3 regions of the Brevibacillus sp. FSL K6-6036 genome follow, and region 2 is predicted to be linked to each of the others. Evidence: riboswitches for the same ligand, from Rfam matches in the RefSeq annotation. Region 2 holds a riboswitch; each other region holds the start of a gene.
What was found. A riboswitch is a leader RNA that binds a small molecule or an ion and turns the genes downstream of it on or off. The one in region 2 is predicted to bind glycine.
Positions count from the first base shown of each region.

Region 1 (8,080 bases), 1.9 Mb from region 2:
ATTAGGTTACCCTATTTTTATTAATAGGTGAACAATTTGTTTAAAATAGGTGAAATAAATTCTAACAAAAATGAAAAGCACCCCTTTTCCCCCAGCACCGGGGAAAAAGGGGCACCCATTGGCCCAGTTATTCGGTTGCTCCTTCTTTGCGCAGGCATTCGGCCTTCTCCAAGCTGACGAATGTATCCTCCCACATGACCAGATACTGCTCTCCCTTTATGTCCAGGATGATTCCCCTCGCCCCGTCACCCGCGTACGTCACGACTTCGTCCACTTTAAACATCATCCATCGCCTGTTACCCCAATCTGAAGATGATGCCGTGTCCGCCTTTGGGGTATACCCATTTGATGTTTTCATGTGGACAACCGATCCGGCAGCTTCCGCATTCGTGACACCCTTCGTATCCCACATGCATTCGCACCTCTTCCCACTTGTACACTTCTGCCGGACAAAAAATCGTACACAGCTTGTCGGGACATTTTGTGGCACATACATCCGTATCCAATACGTGCAGGTGCGACTCCGTATCCGCCTTGAAGCGGACCAGGTACTGCTTTTCCTCGATCGATTGACCTTTGGGCAGTTCCTTCATCACTTCATCACCCTCCAAGCCTGCATCAGATCGCGGGCCATTTTCCACTTTTCTTTGGCGGAGCCAAGCTCCGTCCAGATTTTCTTTTGCTTCTCCCACTTGGAGCTGCCATCGACGGTGAACATCTGGCTGGCGGCCCTGTTCATGAGCGGAATGTAATTCTCGAAGTAATGCGGGTACTTTTCAAAGTGGTGCGTGGCATCCTTGTATTTTTTCATGTCCTGTCCAACGAAGCTGTCCATCAGCCTCTGCCGGTAAGAGTCGAGCATGGAAGCCGAAAAGTCTCCCGCAGCTTTAGCTTCGAGGATGGCCTCTGCCGCCAGCACCCCTGAAGTCATCGCCATATTGGAGCCTTCCCGGTGAATCGCGTTGACCAGTTGAGCCGCGTCCCCCACTACAATCACGCCATCGCCTACGACCTTCGGGATCGAGCGGTAGCCTCCCTCCGGAATCAGATGCGCCAGGTATTCCTGCTGCTCCGTTCCCTGAATGTACGGCCGGATGATCGGGTGCTTCTTGACGTAATCCAGTAGCTGATGCGGCTTGATCTTGTTCTTGATCAGGCCGGACAGCATCGCGCCGACGCCGATATTGAGGCTGTCCTTGTTGGTGTAGAGCCAGGCTGTTCCGAGAATTCCTTTGGTCGCGTCGCCGAAGATTTCAAACGTGCAGCCCTGGTCCTGCTCCAGGCTGAAGCGGTCTTCGATGATTTTCCGGTCGAGCTTGAGCACTTCCATGACCGCCAGCGCCACCTCGTCCGGGCGAAACTCCTTGTGAAAGCCGAGCGATTTGGCCAAAAGGGAGTTTACCCCGTCAGCCAGCACGACCACATCGGCAAACAGATCGCCGTCCGGGCGGTCTGTCCTCACCCCGATGACCTTCCCGTTTTCAACCAGACACTCAGTCACAACCGTTTCATTGACGAGCAGGGCTCCCTGCTGAACCGCCTTTTCTGCAAACCACTGGTCAAACTTCGCCCGAAGGACGGTGAAGTTGTTGTACGGCTCCTCTCCCCACTCCAGGCCCTTGTAGCTAAAGGTGACGGCGGATTTTTCATCGAGCAGCATGAACCGCTGCTCCACGATCGGCCGTTCGACTGGCGCTTCCTTGTAGAAGCCGGGGATAATATCCTCCATCATTTTGCGGTACAAGACGCCGCCCATCACGTTTTTGGAGCCCGGATACTCGCCCCGCTCGAGGAGCAGGACGTTGACACCCGCCTTTGCCAGCGTATACGCGCAGGACGTACCGGCCGGCCCCGCTCCCACGACAATGACATCAAATTTTTCCGCCATACTGTACCTCCTTGCCAGCCGTCACCTGGAACGCGTCGATCAGCATCGGAACGATCTCGAATGCATCCCCGGCAATGCCGTAATGACAGGATTGGAAAATGGGTGCCTGCGGGTCTTTGTTGATGGCAATGATCAGGCCGGAGTTCTGCATGCCGACCAGATGCTGGATCGCTCCGGAAATGCCAATGGCAACATACAGCTTGGGCGTGACTGTCACCCCGGTTTGGCCTACCTGGTGGGCGTGATCGATCCATCCCGCCTCGACGGCATCCCGGCTCGCCCCTACAGTGCCTCCGATCGCCTCGGCCAGGCGATGGATGAGCTGAAAGCCTTCCTTGCTGCCGAGCCCCTTGCCCCCTGCGACGATAATGTCAGCCTCGTCCAGGCGGATTTTTGTCTGCGTTTCCCGGACGATCTTCAGCACCTTGGTCCGAATGTCTTCCTCCCGCAACGGGATGGATTCCTCGATGAGCTCTCCTTTGCGGCTGGTGTCGATCGGGAGCGCTTTCATGACCTTCGGCCGCACCGTGGCCATTTGCGGCCGGTGCTTTTTGCAGAGAATCGTGGCCATGATGTTGCCGCCGAATGCGGGCCGGCTCGCTTCCAAAAGCCCTGTCGCCTCATCCACATCGAGCATCGTCGTATCCGCAGTCAGCCCTGTCTCCAGATCGGTGGCAACCGCGCTGGCGAGGTCCTTGCCCGTCGAGGTCGCACCGTACAGGATCGTTTCCGGCTTGTGCTTTTCTACGCAAGCAATGACTGCACGCATGTACGATTCGGTCCGGTAATCCCGGAAAACGGGATCATCGTAGAGATAGACCGTATCGGCACCGTAGTGAAACGCGGTCGCGGCCAACTGCCGAACTCCCTCTCCAATCAGTATGCCGGCCAGGGGTACTCCCCGCTTGTCTGCCAGCTTTCGCCCCGCTCCCAAAAGCTCCAGGGAGACAGGCACGATTTTCCCGTCCTGGTGTTCGAGGAATACCCACACGCCTTTGTACTCGTCCAGATTCATGCCCGTGCCTCCTTCCCTGCAAAGAGCTCTTGTTTCTGCTGCAAAATTTCCATCAATCGCTCAACCTGCTGCTGTGCCGATCCCTCCAGCATTTCGCCGCCTTTTGGCTTTTCCGGAGGCCAGACCTTGGCCACAATCGTCGGGGAGCCTTTGAGACCCAGCAGCGTCCTGTCGACGTCCTCCAGATCGCTGACCGCCCAGATTACGGGCTGGTAGCGTGCGGCGCGAAGCATGTTGGGCAGCGGCGAATAGGGTACCTCGTTGATTTCCTTTTCCACCGAAAACAGGCAGGGCAAAGCGGACTGAATCACTTCATAGCCGTCCTCCAGCTTGCGGTGGACGATGGCATAGCCTTGCTGCTTGTTTACCTCGACCACCTTTTTCACGCTGGTCAAAGGCGGGATGTCGAGCCGTCTGGCAATGCCCGGTCCTACCTGGCCAGTATCCCCGTCGATCGTCATCTTTCCGCAGATGATCAGGTCGATCGGCTTTTCCTTGGCGATTTTTTCGAGGGCTTTCGTCAGCGCATAGCTGGTGGCCAGCGTATCTGCCCCGGCAAAGGCCCGGTCGGTAATCATGTACCCCTCATCCGCACCGATCTCGATGCATTTCCGGATCGCTTTGACAGCGGGCGGAGGCCCCATGGTCAGGACGGAAACTGTTCCCCCGTACCTTTTTTTCAAGCGGACAGCTTCCTCCACGGCATGCGCATCGTACGGATTCAAAATGGCAGGCGCGCTGGAACGGTCCATCGTATTTGTCTTCGGGTTCATCTTGATGATCTTCGTGTCCGGCACCTGTTTGATACAGGCGACGATATGCAGCATGAAAAACTCCCCCCTTGCAGCCCGGCGGGGCATCGTTTCGATGGCAGCTCTTGCACAGGTTGTCTCTTTTTGACACGACGCTTCGGGCGGCATGTTCATCATTGATATAACGTATTGCTCAGCGCTGTCGAATAGACCAAGAACTGCCAGAAGCGGGGGATCGATCAATTTTTTTCAATCCATTGACAAGCTCGCTTCGCTCCTTATAATTGATTTATAAATCACATATCGTTCGGATGAACCATTCAGGAGAAGACAGATGTCTACCGACGGGGCAAGGGAACCTTCCCGAAACTCTCAGGTCTAGGAAACTAGTAAAACTGCATGGGGACGAGCCTCTGGAGAGACTCCCTCTTTTTTCAAAAAGAGGATTGGGCACCGAAGGAGCAAATTCGCCGCGGCGAATAATCTCTCAGGTAAAAGGACAGAGTGGACGCTTGGACTTATACAAAAACGGTTAGTAATTTGTCGATAAAAAGCTTTGCTGTCAGTTCTCTCGAAGATATTCGTTCTTCGTATGACGAAGTTTTTTATGTGTTGCAGAAGGTTGAACATTTTACATGTTGCTAAACTTTTCTGCGCCCATCAACAAATGCGGTTTGCCGCCGGTTTTTTGTATTCTTATTTACGTAATTTTGTACGTCCTGCGACCGTCTCCAGAGAACATTTCATTTTCGGGTGAAATGTTTTTTCTTTTTCTCTTCAAAAACAGCAAGGGGGAAACCGAGATGGACATGCTTATGCAATGGTTGGAAATGGTGAATGGATTTGTGTGGGGACTGCCTACGCTGATACTGCTCGTCGGCACTGGGGTAATGCTGACGATCCGCCTTCGAGGGCTGCAGTTCAGAAAGCTGTGGTATGCGCTGCGCCTCGCTTTTGGGAAGCAGCAGGAGCAAACAGCGGCTGGGGACATCAACCACTTTCAGGCGCTGATGACCGCGCTTGCGGCAACGATCGGGATGGGAAATATCGCCGGGGTGGCCACGGCTGTCGCGGTCGGCGGACCGGGTGCTCTGTTCTGGATGTGGATCACAGCTCTGTTCGGGATGGCGACGAAATACGCCGAAGCGATTCTCGCTGTCAAGTACCGCATCCGGCAGGCTGACGGCACTTTTTCCGGCGGACCGATGTACTATTTGGAGAAAGGGTTGAAGCAAAAATGGCTCGCTGTTTTGTTCGCCCTGTTTGGAACAATGGCTTCCTTCGGGATCGGAAACATGGTCCAGTCCCATTCCGTCGCTGAAGCGGTACAGTTGAACTTCTCGATCCCTCCGGTCGCAACGGGGATTGTGCTGGCTGCCTTTACCGCCTTTGTCATCCTCGGCGGCGTAAAAAAGATCGGACAGGTCACCGGCGTCATGGTGCCGTTTATGGCCCTTTTCTATATCGTTGCCGGAATCATTGTCGTGCTCTTTCATGCGGGGCAAGTACCGCAGGCATTGGCAGACATTGTACACGGAGCGTTTAACGGCACTTCGGCTGCAGGCGGCTTTTTGGGAGCGACCGTAGCCATGGCGATCCAAAAAGGGGTTGCCAGGGGTGTCTTCTCCAACGAGGCCGGTCTGGGCAGCGCACCGATCGCAGCCGCGGCGGCAAAAACAGACGAACCGGCCAAGCAGGCGCTCGTTTCCATGACAGGAACGTTTATCGATACGATTCTCGTCTGTACGATCACAGGGCTTGCTTTGGTCACTACGGGAGCCTGGTCCACCGGTATGTCTGGCGTGGAAGCGACTACCTACGCCTTCCAAAGCGTCTTCGGTCAAGCCGGCAGCTACGTGCTGGCCGTTGCCATCATCCTGTTTGCCTACTCCACCATCCTCGGGTGGGCGTATTACGGCGAGAAATGCTTTGAATATTTGTTCGGCAAAGGCTCTGCCAAATACTACCGATTCGTCTGGGTAGTCATGGTCGCTGTCGGAGCAACGATGAAGCTCGATCTGGTCTGGACGCTCTCCGACATCATGAACGGCTTGATGGCAGTGCCCAACCTGATCGGCCTGATCGGACTCTCCGGTGTGGTCGTTGCCGAGACGAAGCGCTTTTTGAATGGGCCTCTGGAGTCGAAGCTGTCACAGTAAATATGCTCGCACCCCAAAATTTTCCCCTCATAATGAGGGGGTTTTCCTATTTCTGCGGGATTCGTTTTGCGGGACGAGCGCACTTGCGGAGCGGATGCTCCCCCCTCCTCGTGACATTACCGGACTTGCGGAAAAAAGTGTGTATAATAGAAGGCATATCTTCTATGCACGGATCAAACCGGTTGGAGGGCATTGTCATGTTGGAAACATTCGGATTTTCCCATTACGAAAGCAAAGTATATGAGACGCTCGCGGCAAGCGAGTCTCCCATGGATGCCACAATGATCGTCAAGCATTCCGGCGTTCCCAAAGCGAAAATTTACGAAGTGCTGACCCGTCTGGTAGACAAGGGCCTGGTCCTCGATTCTGTGTCGGATAAAAAGAAATGGTATACCGCTCTGCCGCTAAACAGCCTGATCGACAAGCTGACCAGTCAATTTCAGCACGACGTGGAGCGGCTCAAAACCTCTTTGGCCAGCAAGCAGGTACGGGATGACCGGATTTGGAATCTCAAGGTCGACTCCTCCATACGCGCTGAAAGCAAGCACTTGATTCAGCGAGCCGTCAAGTCCATCCGCATCTTCGCCTGGAATGACGATTTTGCCGGATTTATCCCTCTCCTCGAGGAAAAGGAACGGGAAGGCGTAGAAGTGGAAGCGCTGGTGGTCGGAGAGATACAGACAAACCTCAAACGGGTCCACGTCTTAATCCCTTCGGACGAGCACGAGGGATTGGAACGCTTCCAGCTCATCGTAGCGGATCAGGAGGAGATCATGTTTGCCGGAGAAGAAGACGGCAACTGGCAAGCTATTCAGACGAGAGCACAGCCGTTTGTCAAATTCTTCGCCGACTTCTTTTTCCATGACGTAGCATTGGCCCGCATTACGCAAAAGCATTACGACCTGCTTTTTGGAGACGAAGAGATACGGCGCATGCTCATCCGGCTCCGTTACTAACATCATCCATGATTTTTTTCTTGAATGCGCAGACCAAAAAGGTTACCATCATAGTGGTAACCTTTTTTTAGGTGCAGAAAGGAGCTCTTCTGTGTGAATCCTCGCGTTTTTATTCTTGCTATTGCAACCTTTGTGGTCGGGACGGTGGAGCTGATCATCGGCGGGACGATGAATCTGATCACCGCAGACCTGAATATTCCGCTTAGCGCCGCCGGGCAGTTGATTACAGTGTTTTCCCTGTCGTTTGCCGTTTCAGCGCCAATCCTAATGCACGTCACTCGAAAAATTGCCCGCAAGCGCCTTTATTTGCTGGCCCTGTTCGGCTTTTTTCTGAGCAATGTGCTAGCCGCGCTCAGTCCGGTGTACTCGGTCCTGCTCATCGCCCGGATTCTTTCCGCCTCCTGCGGGGCCCTGCTGACCGTCTTGTCCATTTCAATCGCCACGCAAATCGTCGAGCCTGCCTACCGGGGCCGGGCATTGGGCATCATCTTCATGGGGATCAGCGGCTCTTTGGTGCTCGGTGTCCCGATGGGAATGACACTCGGCAACGCATTTGGCTGGCGTGCTCCGTTTTGGCTCATCGCCGGACTTAGCCTTGTGGCGATGCTCTGCCTCAGCATTATGCTGCCCAATGTTCAAACGCCTCCGGCGATACCGCTGCGGCAACAGCTCGCTTCATTGAAAAGCGAGAAGATCGTCAGCGCCCAGTTGATTACGATGCTGATGCTGACCGGCCATTTGACGCTGTATGCGTACTTTACTCCCTTTTTGCAGGAAACGATGCAGTTGGAAGGAGCCTGGCTCAGTTTTGTCTATCTGCTGTTCGGCGTCGCTGCAGTCATGGGCGGGGGCGTAGGCGGATGGATTTCCGATAAATGGGGGCCGCCCAAATCAATCCTCGTCATCGTTTCGGCCTTCGGGCTGGTGATGGCATCCCTGCCCTTTACCACCGGATCGCTCTACGTATTTTTGATCGTGATGGTGGTGTGGAGCGCACTGAGCTGGGCCATTTCACCCGCCCAGCAGAACTATTTGATCCAGACCTCTCCCCGGACAGCCGACATTCTGCTTGGGTTGAACACCTCTGTCCTGCACGTCGGGATCGCGCTTGGATCGGCTGTCGGAGGCATCGTGATCGAGAAAGCCTCGGTTCAGTACAACGCGTGGGTCGGCGCCTGCTTCGTCCTGGTTTCGCTGGGGTGTGCGGTCTTTTCCATTACCCGTCCCGGTTCCGAAAAGACGACTGCAGACGCTGCTTCAACTATCGACGCCTGAATCGCCAATCAACAAATCAGATCGTCCACAGCCGG
Region 1 covers NZ_CP150173.1:1,620,022-1,628,101, reverse strand. Annotated here, with positions in the region: gene NST37_RS08145 (hypothetical protein) at 128-286, opposite strand; gene NST37_RS08140 (4Fe-4S dicluster domain-containing protein) at 297-593, opposite strand; gene NST37_RS08135 (FAD-dependent oxidoreductase) at 593-1,888, opposite strand; gene NST37_RS08130 (electron transfer flavoprotein subunit alpha/FixB family protein) at 1,872-2,903, opposite strand; gene NST37_RS08125 (electron transfer flavoprotein subunit beta/FixA family protein) at 2,900-3,730, opposite strand; glycine riboswitch at 4,059-4,168, shown strand; gene NST37_RS08120 (sodium:alanine symporter family protein) at 4,459-5,814, shown strand; gene NST37_RS08115 (helix-turn-helix domain-containing protein) at 6,012-6,770, shown strand; gene NST37_RS08110 (MFS transporter) at 6,864-8,045, shown strand.
Region 1: another riboswitch for glycine. It lies ahead of NST37_RS08120 (sodium:alanine symporter family protein); the one in region 2 lies ahead of glyA (serine hydroxymethyltransferase).

Region 2 (8,080 bases):
GGCTGATCATTTTGCACGGAACGAGGCTGTCTGTTGTCTTCGCTTCGTACCTCTTGGTTATTGGAGAAGCGCTTTTTCGATTCGTCCATCATGACCTCCTAGAAAATCCACTGCTGGCGGTTAGATGCCCGCCAGCGTGCAAACTGTCGATCCTGGATGTTGTCCTCAGCCTGTATGAGCAGAGAAGACAGGGGGATGCGCTGAAGCAGTTGCACCTTTTCCTCCTGAATGGGGGGACCATCTTGTTGTGTCCGTTCATCCATCTTTATTTGACACGCTCCTTTTTAGGCATAAAACGGGACTGGATCGGCCCTGCGGCCTCGCTTCCCTGCTTGTGACGCGGCATGGCGTAGAGAGCGAACAATCCCATAACGACAGCGAGAATGATTGTCGTAATGGCGTACACCACCCACGGATAGGGGCTCTTGACCCCGCCCAATCGCTCTACGAGTGTGCCGCCAACAGTTGTGCCGATGGCGGTGCCGATACCCGATACAAAGTTGGCAATCCCGAAATACGCCCCCAGCCATTCCTCTTTGGCAAAGTGACCGACGAGGCTGTCCTGCACAGGCATCAGAAGCATTTCCCCGATGATGAACAGGACGGCAGCAGCGCTCAGCGTGGCAAAGCGGTCCGCGAACCCGATGCCGAACAAACCGGCGCCTATCATCAGGATTCCCGCAACGAGCGATAAATACGGATTGATTTTCAGAAGCACAAAACGGGAAATCAGCCCCTGAAGCAGCACCACACTTACGGAATTGATCGTCCAGATCAGCCCGATCAAATGAGCGGAATGCAGCACGTACTCGCCGCGCAATGGCAGCACCAGCGTGAACTGGGCATAAAAGGCCCAGATCAATAGAGAGAGTCCGGAAAAGAGCAAAAAGCTCCGATGCCGGAAAATATGCCGGTACTCCGATAAGGGCGTGCGTTTGCAATCAGGTCCGACGCAGCGGTCGTTCGGCAGGGTAAACAGGATGCCGGCAGCAAGCAGCAAAAAAACAATCGAGGCCAAGACAAACGGATACAGATCCTTGGTGGTCATCCAGGTGATCGTCAGGCCCGCGATGATAATGCCGAGGTGAGCGAAAATCCCTCTCCAGGAAAAAGCTGCGGTCCGCTGGGTGTTGTCTACGGTGTCAGCGAGCAATGCTTTGATTGTCGGTGCCAGAAATCCAACTCCCAGTCCGTTCACACCTGAGAAAAACAGCAAGGCGGCGTAGCTGTCGCTGTAGTGGTAGCCGAGCATCGCAACAGCCTGGAGCAGTGCTCCCGCCAGCATGATCGAGCGCCGGCCGAGACGGTCGGACAGAGGACCTCCCAAAAGGCTGCCCGCCTGATACGCGATACTGCCGACACCGAGAATGATGCCGACCTGTCCGAGAGAGAGGGCACGGGCTTTTTTTAGGAAAATGGGAAAGATCGGCACGATCAGAAAGGAGGCCAGGTGCATGAAAAAAACCAGGACGAGCAGCAGTGCAAATATTTTGTTCCGCCATAGCTTTCCTGCCGCAACGGTCATAGAGCCGCCTCCTCTTTCGTTTCGGCAATCTTCCCCTAGTATGCATGTTCCCGTAGCCAGTCTATGCACCCGAAAATAGGCGAGAGCGGAATTGAAGGGATAACAGGCTTTCGTCCAATCCAACGGGTGCCTCTCGACATATACCTATACTGTAAAAAAACTGTGGGCATACATGGTGCAAGGTTGCGTCAACAAGGAGGGACAAACGTGAGAGGCTTTTTTGCAAATCACGAAGGGTTTGAAGTAGTGATTTGGATTCTGGTGATCATCTTTCTCCTCTCCATTTTCTTCGACGAAGGGATCGATTAAAGGTGAGTGCATACCGTCCGATTCGCCGGTTAAACCGCTATTACAAAAGAAATGACGGGTTTCGATCCTGGGTTAAGGCTAATGAACAGTGGTTTCGGGAAAATCCGGAAGTATTCCAGCAGGTTCTGCACAATCCCAATATGGTCAATCTGTTCATGGATCTGATGATGATGAACTCCGCGCAAATTCAAAAGAGACTTCGGCGAATGAGGGGACGAGGGAGAAGAGGCTGAGGGCTGCATACAAAAACGGCGTGTCGCTGGCGGCATGCCGTTTTTGCGTGTGTGAGAGCCGTTTGGCTGGGAGCCATATAGCTAGGGACATATAGCCTTTCATATTTGTCCAGCCTCCGGCGTAGGGATAGACTAACGCTGTCAAGCCGGAGGGATGGAGATGGGGCAGGTCATTTTAACCTTTTTTGTGGCGTACGGCATTGTGGTCGGCGGTTCCCTGTGCGGTGGATTGGGCGCTTTTTTAAATGAAAAGCCGCCGCTCTGGTCCATTCATGATTTGGCTGACCAATTGAAAATATGGGGCCTTGTAGGTGCCTTGGGCGGAACGTTTGACTCCTTTTTGCAGATCGAAAAAATCCTCGCGGGCAATTTTTCGCCTGTGTTCAAACAGCTTGTCATGATCGTTGTCGCCTTCCTCGGGGCACATATGGGGACGATTTCGATTCAATGGCTGGTCCAGGTGCGTTCATGAAGGTTATGTTGTGGAAGCGTTACGTAGCTCTCCTGCTCATAGGCGCCATTCTCGGCGGGTCGGGAATGCTGTTTATTTACGGCAGGGAAATGGAGCAGATGATGCTTGTCAAGCGCAGTCTGGAACTGCTGAACGAAAAGCTGATGGAGGAAAATCAGAGCTTGAAGCAGTCGGAAAAAGTGGCCCGGAGAAAACAAGAGGTGGTCATCGATGAGATTCGGGTCACCGTCCTGGATTCAAAGCTGCATGAAACGATTCAACTGCAAATGACAAGGCAGTTGGAAAAAGACTTGGCTTCCCTGAAAGGAAAAAAAGTCGAGCAGGTGGCAGAAGTCCAGGAGATGCTCCATGAAATGCTGCGGAGAAGAGAGTACATCATCGAAGGAACGATGGTCGAGGTGCGCGTCAAAACGGTGGCGATCAGCCGGATTCTCCACTTGTTCGTGACTGCTGAAGTAAAACGCGAGGATATATGAAGATCGGGAAATCTATTTTCGGCAGCGAAACTTTTATTGCGACCCGCCGTATAAAAGGTACAGAAGCTTCTCACTGCATGAAAAAGCAAGGCAATCGATGCGTTGGTAAGGGGAGAATGAGTCCATGTCAATGTTTAAAAAGCTGTTGGCAAGCGTAGGTATCGGGGCTGCCCAAGTAGATGCCCGCCTGGAGAACGATTCGTTGATCCCGGGAGAATGGGTAAGAGGTGAGGTCCACATCACAGGTGGCGATGTTGCACAGGATGTGGACGAAATTTATATGTACGTCGTCACGCATTATGAGCGCGAGGCAAATGATCGCAAGGTAAAGGAAGAATGCACGCTCGGCAAGTACCGTCTTTCTGAACGGTTCGTGCTGAACCCGAAGGAAAAGAAGGTCATTCCGTTTTCCTTCCAGCTTCCGTACGAGACTCCGCTTACGATGGGACGGCAGCCTGTGTACCTGCGTACCGGACTGGACATTAAAAATGCCATCGATCCGGGAGATTCAGACTTCATCGAGGTTCGGCCGCATCCGCTGATGGAAAAAGTGCTGGACGCGATTCAGTCTCTCGGCTTTCAATTATTCAAAGTGGATTGCGAATACAATCGTCATCTCGGGCGCTCTTACCCATTTGTGCAGGAGTTTGAGTTCCGTCCGACAGGCCCCTACCGCAGCCGACTGGAGGAGCTGGAGGCCGTCTTTTATTTGAAGGAGGGAGAACTGGAGGTTCTTCTGGAAATGGACAAACGAGCTCGCGGTTTTCTGGGAGCCTTTCAGGAAGCCTTCAATCTGGACGAACGCTACGCCCGTTTCCGGCTGACCCAGGCTGATTTGCATCGACCGGTCTCGGCGATTGCCGAAGGGATCGAAGAAATCATCCGTCGGAATATTCACTAGCAAAAGGCCAAGCCACGCTCTGAAAAAACCAATACGCATTTGACAAAAACACGCGGGAGTGTGAACGGCACCCCATTTGTTAGGCACAGCTAACATTTGGAGGTGCAGTTCAATTCCCGCGTTTTTATAACGATATGGGAGCTCGCCCACGGTCTGCCCAATCAATCATCCATGAAGAAGCGAACGGTTTGCAATCTTTGCTAACAATCTTCCGAACATCCGACAATCGAGAGCAGAATAAACAGCACCAGAATAAGACCGATACCGTTAAACCCGCCGCTCTTGAACAGACTACTCATGCAAGCATCCTCCTTTGTTTGAATGGGTTCCCTGCTATCGTATTTACGGGCGGGCCTTTCGGTGTTAGGGCGACTACCCATTTTGGGCGACAGGCCGCAGACTGGATCATTCTCAAGAACAATTGATATTCTATTCGAAATATTATTGACAATGTTGAATCCCTTGACGTATGATTCGAAGTAATTGCATAGAGCGGATGACGATTGTGGGAGAGACCGGACCGAAGCGCCCGGCACCGAAGGAGCAAGTCCCAAAAATCCTTGGGAAAGAATCTCTCAGGTACAAGGTACCACAATTGGACGCACCTCTGGAGAGAGCGAACAGCCACCCAAGGGGAAGACTCCCGTGTCAGGAGTTAAACTCTCAGGTAAAAGGACAGAGGAGAGGTAGATTACGTGCTATCTATCTTTCCCTTGTCCTTTTTTGCGTTCGGGAAAGATGGGAGCCAAGGGAGGAATATCGATGAGCTTGCAGGATCACGACAAGGAAATTTTTGAAGCGATCGAAGCGGAACGCCAGCGCCAGCTCGGGACGCTGGAGTTGATCGCATCGGAAAACTTTGTGAGTCAGGACGTTTTGGACGCCATGGGATCGGTTCTGACCAACAAGTATGCGGAAGGCTATCCCGGAAAGCGGTATTACGGCGGCTGCGAGCACGTGGATGTAGTCGAACGCTTGGCGATCGAGCGGGTATCAAAGCTGTTTGGAGCAGCCTATGCCAATGTCCAGCCTCACTCCGGCGCACAGGCGAACACGGCCGTGTTCTTTTCGCTGCTGCAGCCGGGAGATACCTTCATGGGAATGAATCTGTCGCACGGTGGCCATCTGACGCATGGAAGTCCGGTCAGCCTCTCGGGAAAGTGGTTTAATGTCGTGGCATACGGGGTCCGCGAAGAGGATCACCTGATCGATTATGACGAAGTGGAAGCGATTGCCCGCCGGGAAAAGCCGAAGATCATCATCGCAGGCGGCAGCGCCTATTCGCGGACGCTTGATTTCGCCCGCTTTCGCGAGATCGCCGAGCAGGCAGGAGCAAAGCTGATGGTAGACATGGCTCATATCGCCGGCTTGGTGGCGGCGGGCGTGCATCCTTCGCCCGTTCCCCATGCTGACGTCGTGACAAGTACCACGCATAAGACGCTGAGAGGACCGCGCGGCGGCATTGTGTTAACGAATGACGAGGAGATCGCAAAGGGCGTAAACAAAGCGATATTCCCAGGTATTCAGGGCGGGCCGCTGATGCATATCATAGCGGCAAAGGCAGTCTCTTTTAAAGAAGCGCTGCAGCCCGAGTTCAAGAGATACGCTGAGCAAGTGGTGAAAAACGCAAAGGCTCTCGCCGAGACCTTGCTCGAAGAAGGAGCGAGACTGGTTTCGGGGGGCACGGACAATCACCTGCTGCTTCTCGACGTTCGCGTCTTCGGACTGACAGGAAAGGAAGCGGAGCGGCTGTTGGAAGAAGCGGGCATCACCGTCAACAAAAACACGATTCCGTTTGATCCGGAAAGCCCGTTTGTCACCAGCGGGATTCGCATCGGCACTGCCGCTGCCACCACAAGGGGCATGAAAGAAGCGGAAATGAAGACCATCGGACGATCGATTGCTGCTGTTCTGAAAGGAAAAGGAGATCCGTCCGTTCGAGATACGATCAGTCAGTTATGTGCTGCCTATCCGCTCTACAGTCGCGCTTCAGTTTTGCGCTGACGGAGGCTGGCGATGATTTACAAATTGAGCAACCCGGCGGAAGTAAGCGAATTGCTTTCTGCAGAACAGTACATGTCGTTTGTTTCAGAAGAGTAGGAAGCGGCTCCTGCGGGAATGGTGGAACGGACAGGTCCTTTATGGCATAAACCATAAGGGGCCTGTTCTTTTATTGTCTATTTTTTGATTTGCATGTATAAGCCGGGATTTTTCTGACAATACTGCGACTATACATAACCGCAAGGAGGAAAAAATGGAATGAATTTACTGGAGAAAACTAGAAGGATTAACGTCATGCTGCAAAAGACGATGGGAGGAAGCGGGGTAGGGTATCATGATCTGGCTCGGCTGCTGGCCGATGTGATTGGCGCGAACGTCTACATCGTGACGGCAGACGGGACGATTCTCGGAAACGGGGTTCGGGAGGATTTTGGCATCGGACAGGGGCAGGACGGCCGGTCAGGCGCAATGCTGCCATACGGCTACAATCAAAAGCTTTTGGAAGTCAATCAGTCTCTGGCCAATGAGGGGGTACAAAGCCCGTACAGCATGGTACCAGAGGAGCTGTTGCCGCTCTTCCCGCAAATGATGACGACCATCGTTCCGATCAACGCAGGCGGAAGCCGTTTGGGTACCCTCGTATTGCTGCGTGCTTACGGCACTTTTGAAACAGAGGATCTGATCCTGGCCGAAATCGGGGCAACCGTAATCGGCATGAAAATTGTCCGTCAGCGCACGGAACAAATTGAAAATGAAGTTCGCGACAAGACCTTTGCCAAAATCGCGCTTTCCTCCCTTTCCTACAGTGAGCAAATCGCCATCGAAAAAATCATGGAACAGCTCGATGCCAAAGAAGGCCTGCTCGTCGCAAGCCAGTTGGCCGATCAGGCCGGACTGACCCGTTCCGTCATCGTCAACGCGCTCAGAAAGCTTGCCAGTGCAGGTGTGCTGGAATCCCGTTCTCTCGGGATGAAAGGGACCTACATCAAAGTATTGAACGACAAATTCCCGTCCGAATTGGCGAAGTGGAAGACGTCCTAAAGCGAAAATGCCCAATCCAATGCGGATCGGGCGTTTTTCTTTTTGCAGGTGATGGAAAGAGGCAGGAGGGGAGCGTGTGTGCCGGGCGCGCAGAACGCTCTGAACGCCCCGAACGCTTTGAACGCTCTGAACGCTCCAAAGGCTCCAAACGCCCCGAACGCGCCTGCCTCCCTTGCCCCGGTCAAACAGACAGCGTGGTTTGCGGTTTTTCTTGCTCCTGCTGCTTTTTGGCACCTTGCTGAGCCCATAGCGGATGCTGCTCCGCCTCCCTAAAGTGGCGAAACAGGATCAGACTCATCCCGAGCAAGCCGACAGCAATTCCGCCGACGAGAAGCAGCGTACCGGCTTCCAACATCTTTGTTTCAAGCAGGAATGAGCAAAGGGCATAGCTGACCGGACCGAGTCCGATGGACATCGTTGTCAGCAAAGACATGACTCTGCCCAACATGTGGGCGGGGACGATGGTCTGAATGTAGGTGATCAAAGGGATGTTGGTCATCGCCATCGTTATTCCCACAAGCAGCATCATCGACAGACCGAACGGCAGAACATGCATAAAGGAAACGGCAAGGATGCCTGCCCCCATCAGACCGAGGAAGAACGGAAGCAGCAGAAAGCGTCCGCGAAAGCCATTGCAGGCGCCGGTAATGACTCCGCCAATGATCGTGCCGACTCCGAGAGAAGTGCTCAGAGAGCTGTAAGCATTGCTGTCCCAGCCCAATTGCTTGACGAGGAGCGGCAGCCCCATGTTGACAGGACCTGAGAACATCATGTTTACGACCAGCGAGGTTCCGAAGATGATCATCAGCACCGGGATGGTTTTGGCAAAGAGGATTCCTTCAAAAATCTGCCGGAAAAAGGAGGGTTCTTTTGTTTGGCGTGAGGTGTCAATTTCCTCTGCCGGCTCCAGACGAAGGGTAGAAATGATCAGTGTACCGATGAAAAAGGCGGCTGCCATGACAAGAAAGGTCGCGGGATAGCTGGTCAACCGCATCAAGAGCGCTGCCGTGAGCGGACCGCCGACAAGGCTGATCTGCTGTGCGATTTCCATAAGGCTGTTGGCGGGAGCAAGCTGCTCGCGGGAGACGACAAAAGGCAGGACGCTGCTTCTCGCAGGCCAGA
Region 2 covers NZ_CP150173.1:3,550,762-3,558,841, reverse strand. Annotated here, with positions in the region: gene NST37_RS17990 (hypothetical protein) at 1-92, opposite strand, end outside; gene NST37_RS17985 (MFS transporter) at 266-1,525, opposite strand; gene NST37_RS17980 (hypothetical protein) at 1,837-2,067, shown strand; gene NST37_RS17975 (YtrH family sporulation protein) at 2,228-2,539, shown strand; gene NST37_RS17970 (hypothetical protein) at 2,536-3,015, shown strand; gene NST37_RS17965 (sporulation protein) at 3,140-3,916, shown strand; gene yjcZ (sporulation protein YjcZ) at 4,117-4,215, opposite strand; glycine riboswitch at 4,413-4,518, shown strand; gene glyA (serine hydroxymethyltransferase) at 4,679-5,920, shown strand; gene codY (GTP-sensing pleiotropic transcriptional regulator CodY) at 6,176-6,958, shown strand; gene NST37_RS17945 (MFS transporter) at 7,140-8,080, opposite strand, start outside.

Region 3 (8,080 bases), 1.4 Mb from region 2:
CATCATCAGCCGTTCGGCGCTGCCTCTCCTCCAGCTCCCGGTAATACGCCTCCAGGATTTGCAGTTCTTCTTCCAGTCGCTGTCTCGCTGCTGCCGCCCATGTCTGGTCTTCCTGAGCCAGAATGCGGCGGATCTCTGCTTCCATCATCGCAAACGCCTGGCTGATCGTAATGCGGCGGTCAAGCGTATAGTGATAATCCGGGATGGAGGGGGCAAGTTGACGCTGCAGCAGAAACGGATAAAAGTCCCGTACGATGTGCGGCTGGTGTAAATTCACCCCGAAATGCAGGATGAAATCACGCTTTTTGTCGCAAATAAATGAGACCTTCCAATTCACCCCAAGCCAGGGGACCAGCGGCACCGATTGGCGGGAAGAGGCTTGAGCGCGGGTTTGCGGCAGCGTTTCGTACATGCAGACAAAGCTGCCGTGTTTGCGCGTCGACTGAAAAATCTGCTGCAGACGAGCTGCGCCCAAATGCAAATGCTCCGCCCGCCTGTCGTCCGGCATGCGGTCTGGATCGAAGCAAAAAGTCAGCACCAGCGGCTGGTAGGGCAGGTTCATCTTTTCGACCCAGCTCCAGTAGAAAGGGCGGTTTCCGATATCCTTGTCTACCTCGACCGGCAGTTTGACAGTCAGAAAATCTGGATGTGTCTCCATGATGTGTGAAGAAAAGGCGGACAAGTACTGCTCCACATACTTGCGGACTCGCTGCTGGTTCATCGTTCTATCCCTCCCGAGACTGCAGGTTGCAAGATGAGCTTACTGTTCGGCTGTTTCCGGCAGCGGCTCCTTGGTTTTCCTGGCCAACCGCATGGCACGGATGGCTTGGCCCATGTTGTCCAGCTTGAGAGCCATCTCTTTCTCCGACGAAGAGTCCATGATGATGCTGATCAGATTTTCCTCCAGGGATTGCTTGAGGTTCAGCCGTTCGACGATGTCATCGAGCTCGCCGATCACCATTTCAAACAGGTCGATTTTTTCATAGAGGAGCTGGAGGATATGCTCTTCGATGGTGCCTACTGTAGACAAATTGTAGATGTGTACGTCCCGCTGCTGGCCCAAGCGATGGACCCGGCCGATCCGCTGCTCGACCCGCATCGGATTCCAGGGCATGTCATAATTGATGACCTGATTGCAGAACTGCAGGTTGATCCCCTCGCCGCCGGCTTCCGTGGCGATCAATACCTGTGCGCGATTTTGAAACAGCTCGGTCATCCAGTCCTTTTTGCTCCGTTTGAATCCTCCGCGAAACGGAACAGAGGTGATGCCGTGATCGTGCAAGTATTTTTGCAAGTAGTTTTGCGTGGCCCGGTACTCGGTAAAGATGATGACCTTGTCGTTGATTTGCTGAATGAGCTCGACTGCCTTGGCAGCTTTGGAATGTGACTCGATTTTCTTGATCATCTCGACGAGCTCCATGATTTCCGCGCGGACAGGGGAGTCTTCTGCTGCCCGTTGATGCATGTTGTAGAGCGTGAGAAAGGCGGCTTCCCGGCTGGAGCAAACCTCGCGCTGCAGCGTGATCAACGCAAGCGAGTTATAGCCGCCCGATCCGGTGTGATACTGTTCTTTGACGAAGCGCGTTACGCCCTGATACAACGCGGCTTCCTCGGGGGAAAGCTCGATCGGAATGGACTGGACGCGTCTGCTGGTGAAATGCACGCCTCCGTCGCTGCGTCTGTTCCGGATCATCACTTTGTCCAGTTCGGTCTTGAGCTGCTCATTGTTTTTTGCCTGCCGCTTGCCTTCCACATAGGTTGTGGAGAAGCTGGACGTGTGTCCGAGATGGCCGGGCTTTAAGAGGTTGATCAGATTGTAGAGCTCATCCATCTCGTTCTGGATCGGAGTAGCGGTCAGCAGCAGGCAGTATTTTTTGCGAATCTCCTTGACGAACTGGTAGTTGCGCGTTTTTTTGTTTTTCAGCTTATGGGCTTCGTCAATGATCAGCATGTCGTAATCGATGTCCAGGACGTGACGGCGGTGGGGATCGCGTTTGGCTGTATCGATCGAGGCAACCACGACGTCGTATTGCCGCCACATATACTCCTTCTTTTGGGCGACAGCGGGTATGCCGAATTTTTGATTCAATTCTTTCGTCCACTGGATTACGAGCGATGCCGGCACGAGGATAAGTATTTTTTTCGCCAGCCCGCGGATCATGTACTCTTTCATGATCAGCCCGGCTTCGATTGTTTTGCCCAGGCCCACCTCGTCAGCGAGAATGGCCCTGCCGCGCATTTCGTTCAAAACGCGCTCCGCCGTCTGCAGCTGATGGGGAAACGGTTGGAGCGTAGGCAGGTATTGCAAGCACTGAAGCTGGTCAAACTCGCGGATAGCCATCGCCTCTTCGGCTTCCAAAGTAAGCTGGAACAGCTCCCATTTGTCCCAGGGGCCGTCCTGCTTCATTCGTTCATTTAGCAAATCCATCCAATCGGCATCGAAGGAAACGGGAACGTTCGGCATATGACTACCTCCGCTTTGGGGTTTTGTCATGAAAATGCTATATCGTAAATCAAAGGTGAACGTTATTCTTTTTGATCAAAAAATTTGTTAGTGATTTTCCAAGTTAATTCGCAATTTGCATATTTTCAAGAATGCGCTCACGTGGTAGGATAAAGAAGGAGTTCATTCAACTAGTATGGAATGTATTTGGAACATTTATGTATCACCCAGTATCCACCGCGAATGAAAGTAGCAGGGAGAGACTGCTTGTAAGGCAGCGCCGAAGGAGCAAGCCGGGTATGGTGAATCTCTCAGGCAAAAGTACCTCTACTGGACGCATCTCTGGAGAGAGCTTCTTCGGGAGCCACCAAAGGGGAAACTTGCAAGCGATGCCAAAGGAACGGCTCGCATCAAGCGAGGCAACTCTCAGGTACCAAGGACAGAGGAGGAGAAATGGGCGCCTTATTTGGCGTATTCATTTCTCTTGTTCTGTCCTTTTTTGCATGAAAAAAACAGGAGGTGCCCGAAATGACGACACTGAAACGCACGCCGCTGTTCCCTGTCTATGAAAAATACGGGGCCAAAACGATTGATTTCGGCGGATGGGATTTGCCCGTGCAATTTTCCAGTATCACGCAGGAGCATGAAGCAGTGCGGACGAAAGCAGGCTTGTTTGACGTCTCTCATATGGGAGAGGTTGAGGTAAAAGGGGAGGGAGCCTATCTCTACCTGCAACGCCTTACAACCAACGATCTTTCCAAGCTGGAAGCAGGGCAAGCGCAATACAGCGTGTTCTGCTATCCGGACGGGGGCACGGTGGACGACCTTCTTGTCTACAAATACGCCGACGATCACTACCTCTTGGTGATTAACGCGGGAAATATCGACAAGGACTACGCATGGATGCAGGAGCATCTGAGCGAGGGTGTACAGATCGAGAATATCTCACCGCAAACAGCACAGCTGGCGATCCAGGGGCCGCTTGCCGAATCGATCCTGCAAAAGCTGACCGACACGAACCTGACGGAAATCGGTGTTTTCCGTTTCAAGCGGAATGTCGTGATCGACGGCATTGCGACTCTCGTTTCGCGCACCGGCTATACCGGAGAAGACGGATTTGAGATCTACCTGGACAGCGACAAAGCGATTCAGCTATGGGACCGCCTCCTCGAGGTCGGCAAGCCGGAAGGGCTGGTACCATGCGGCCTCGGCGCCAGGGACACGCTTCGTTTTGAAGCGAAGCTGCCGCTCTACGGTCAAGAGCTCGGCAAAGACATCTCGCCGATCGAAGCGGGTATCGGCTTTGCAGTAAAGGTAGACAAAGAAGTGCCGTTCATCGGACAGGAAGCCCTCAAGGCGCAAAAGGAAAACGGCGCTCCCCGCAAGCTCGTTGGGATTGAAATGATCGACCGCGGCATCCCGCGTACGCATTACCCTGTTTTTGTCGGGGAAGAGCAGATCGGCGAGGTTACGACGGGCACTCAGTCTCCGACGTTGAAAAAGAATGTGGGACTCGCGCTGATCAAATCCGAGTATGCAGCTGTAGGCACCGAACTGGAAGTAGAAATTCGCGGCAAGCGGCTGAAGGCTGTCGTGGCAGCCACACCGTTCTACAAACGTCCCAAAAAGTAAACCAACCAATCCAAGATCCGATAAACAAGGAGGACAACGTTCGTGAAATACCGTTACCTGCCTCAAACCGATCAGGATAAACGCGAGATGTTGGACACCCTGGGCATTTCCCGGGTGGAAGAGCTGTTCGCGGATATTCCGGAAGAAGTTCGTTTCAAAGGTTCCCTGCAAATTCCCGAGGCTCTGTCCGAACCGGAGCTGGTCAAATATTTTTCCGGTCTTGCTAATAAAAACGCCAACTTCAGTACGCATGCAAACTTCCTGGGAGCGGGTGTGTACCAGCATCATATCCCGAGTGTCGTCAACCACATGCTGCTGCGGGGCGAATTTTTTACCGCATACACCCCGTATCAGCCGGAAATCAGCCAAGGGGAGCTGCAGGCTATTTTTGAGTTTCAGACGATGGTATGCGAAATGACGGGCATGGAAGTGGCCAACTCCTCGATGTACGACGGCGCTACTTCTTTGGCAGAGGCAGCAATGATGGCGGCAGGCCACACGAACAAGAGCAAGGTCGTGGTTTCCCGTTCCGTCCATCCGGAAGCGCGGAGCGTGCTGAAAACATACGCGTACGGCCAAGGCGTAGAGGTCGTGGAAGCAGACCTGAAGGACAATGGAACCGACACGGCAGCACTGGACGCGCTTGTTGACGACCAGACGGCAGCTGTCATCGTTCAATACCCGAACTTTTTCGGTCAAGTAGAAGACCTGTCCTCCATTGAGCCGATTGCACATGGAAAAGGAGCGCTTCTGATCGTTTCCTCCAATCCGCTCTCGCTCGGCGTGCTGGAAGCGCCGGGACGTTTGGGCGCAGACATCGTTGTTGGCGATATGCAGCCATTCGGAATTTTCGCTTCATTCGGTGGACCGCACTGCGGGTATTTGGCCACCACCTCCAAGCTGATGCGCAAAATGCCCGGCCGGATCGTCGGACAGACGAAAGACGAAAACGGCAAGCGCGGATTCGTTTTGACCCTGCAAGCGCGCGAGCAGCACATTCGCCGCGAAAAAGCGACATCCAACATCTGTTCCAACCAGGCTCTCCTGGCTCTCGCGGCCTCTATCGCGATGAGCGCGTACGGAAAGCAGGGCGTACAGGAAATCGCCATGCTCAACCTGCAGAAAGCTCATTACGCCAAGCAAGCATTGGCAGCAAAAGGACTTGAGATCGTAGGCAGCGCACCTACCTTCAATGAATTTGTAGTGAAATTGAATAAACCGGTAGCGGAAGTAAACAAGAAGCTGCTGAAAAAAGGGATTATCGGCGGCTACGACCTTGGAATCGATTATCCCGAGCTTTCCGGCCATATGCTGCTTGCCGTAACGGAACTCCGAACAAAAGCAGAAATCGACGATCTCGCGCAGGAATTGGAGGCGATCACCCGTGCATAACGACAAAGAAAAAGCGTTGATCTTTGAATTGAGCAAGCCTGGTCGCGTAGGGTACAATCTCCCGGCGCTTGATGTGCCGGAGGTAGAGGTAACCGATTTGCTGCCGAAGCACTTGATTCGCGAAACCCCAGCAGAACTGCCGGAAGTATCCGAACTGCAGCTGGTTCGTCACTATACGGAGCTGTCCCGCAGAAATCACGGGATTGACAACGGCTTTTATCCGCTCGGCTCCTGCACGATGAAGTACAATCCGAAAATCAATGAAGACGTTGCCCGTTACGCGGGCTTTGCCCAAACCCATCCGTACCAGCCGGAAGAATCTGTGCAAGGCGCGCTGGAACTGATGTATAACCTGCAAAACGAGCTGGCGGAGATCACGGGCATGGATGCCGTCACTTTGCAGCCGGCAGCAGGGGCAGCAGGCGAATGGACGGGACTATTGATGATCCGCGCTTACCATGAAAGCCGCGGTGAAAAAGGGCGGACCAAGGTAATCGTACCGAACTCCGCACACGGAACGAATCCGGCTTCCGCTGCTGTAGCGGGCTTGGAGACAGTTACGATTCCGTCCGACGACCGCGGGCTGGTAGACATCGAAGCTTTGCGCCAGGCAGTAGGACCGGACACGGCGGCATTGATGCTGACCAATCCGAACACGCTTGGATTGTTTGAAGAGGACATCGTCGAGATGGCAAAGATCGTACACGAAGCTGGCGGCCTTCTCTACTACGACGGCGCCAACGCCAACGCCATCCTGGGCATCGCTCGTCCCGGCGACATGGGCTTTGACGTCGTTCACCTCAATTTGCACAAGACCTTTACCGGCCCTCATGGCGGCGGCGGTCCCGGTGCCGGCCCTGTCGGTGTGAAAAAGATTCTGGAACCGTTCATGCCAGCTCCAATCGTAGGCAAAAGGGCAGATGGCACTTTCTTCTGGGACAACGACCGTCCGCAATCGATCGGCCGCGTAAAAGGGTACCATGGCAACTTCGGCATTCTCGTTCGCGCGTATGCCTATATTCGCTCCATGGGACCAGAGGGTCTGTTGCAGGTTTCGCAAAATGCGGTGCTGAACGCAAACTACATGATGCGCAAGCTTGCAGAAGCCTACGAGCTTCCCTATGACCGTGTTTGCAAGCATGAGTTTGTCCTGTCCGGCGTTCGCCAGAAGAAGCTGGGCGTGCGGACGCTGGATATTGCAAAACGCTTGCTTGATTTCGGGTTCCATCCGCCGACTGTCTACTTCCCGCTGATCGTAGACGAGTGCCTGATGATCGAACCGACAGAGACTGAATCCAAAGAAACACTCGATGAGTTTATTGACGTAATGCTGCAGATCGCTCGCGAGTGCGAAGAAACACCGGAACTCGTGCAGGAGGCTCCTCATACGACAATCGTGAAGCGTCTGGATGAAGCCACTGCTGCACGCAAGCCGGTACTCCGCTACCAGCCGGAATAAGAACGCAGACGAGGCTGCCGAATGTTTCGGCGGCCTTTTTGCATGCCGCATTGTTGCCGTTTCATCATCGGGAGAAGTACAATGGAGAGGGTGAGAGGAGGACATGCGCAGCATGGAAAAATGGCGATTTATCGTGACCGAGGGGATGTCCCCGGCAATGAATATGGCAGTAGATGAAGCAATCCTGCAGCTTCACAGCGAGGGCAAGGTTCCTCCAACCGTCCGGTTTTACACATGGAACCCGGCAACCTTGTCGATTGGGTATTTTCAAAAAGCGGCAAAGGAAATCAATTTGGAGCTTGTTCAAGAAAAGGGCATCGGATTTGTGAGGCGTGCTACGGGAGGAAGGGCTGTCCTGCACGACCAGGAGCTGACTTACAGTGTTGTCGTGTCGGAAAGCCACCCCGAGATGCCTTCCAGTGTCACCGAGGCGTACAAGGTGATCAGTCTGGGACTGCTACACGGTTTTCAAAACCTCGGCCTGGATGCGGAAATGGTTTCACTGGCAAGCGAAGAAGAAAAAGAAAAGTACAGCTCGCCGGGATCGTCCGCCTGCTTTGATTCCCCCTCCTGGTACGAATTGGTGGTGGAAGGGAAAAAGGTGGCAGGCAGTGCGCAGACCAGGCAAAAGGGCGTCATCCTTCAGCACGGCTCCATTTTGCTGGATATGGATGTCGAGCTGCTGTTCTCCTTGCTTCACTTCTCCTCAGACAGGCTAAAGGAACGCATGATGGAGAGCTTCCGGAAAAAAGCGGTGACGATCAACGAGGTGAGCAATAGACCGGTATCGCTTCAGGAAGCGATGGAGGCATTTCGCGACGGCTTTGCCACAGGCTTGAAGGTAGAGCTCGTAAAAGGCGAATTGACTCCAGAGGAGAGGGCGCTCGCCGAAGAGCTGGCCGCTTCGCGCTACTCGACCGACGAATGGAACCTCCGCCGATAGTTCAATATGCGAAAGGTAAGTGGATAAACAAAGAAGGCTCTCCAGGAGCGAAACTCCTGTGAGAGCCATTTTTTCGGATTAGACCAATGCGTTTGCGTAAATATGTTCTTCAAACAGCTGTTGCAGCTTTTCCACGACGGGTCCGATCTTTCCGCCGCCTACAGCCTGGCCGTCGACAGAGATAATGGGCATAACCTCGACAGTTGTCCCT
Region 3 covers NZ_CP150173.1:2,117,714-2,125,793, forward strand. Annotated here, with positions in the region: gene NST37_RS10580 (YqhG family protein) at 1-721, opposite strand, end outside; gene NST37_RS10585 (SNF2-related protein) at 761-2,464, opposite strand; glycine riboswitch at 2,687-2,780, shown strand; gene gcvT (glycine cleavage system aminomethyltransferase GcvT) at 2,972-4,075, shown strand; gene gcvPA (aminomethyl-transferring glycine dehydrogenase subunit GcvPA) at 4,118-5,467, shown strand; gene gcvPB (aminomethyl-transferring glycine dehydrogenase subunit GcvPB) at 5,460-6,926, shown strand; gene NST37_RS10605 (biotin/lipoate A/B protein ligase family protein) at 7,039-7,869, shown strand; gene dat (D-amino-acid transaminase) at 7,948-8,080, opposite strand, start outside.
Region 3: another riboswitch for glycine. It lies ahead of gcvT (glycine cleavage system aminomethyltransferase GcvT); the one in region 2 lies ahead of glyA (serine hydroxymethyltransferase).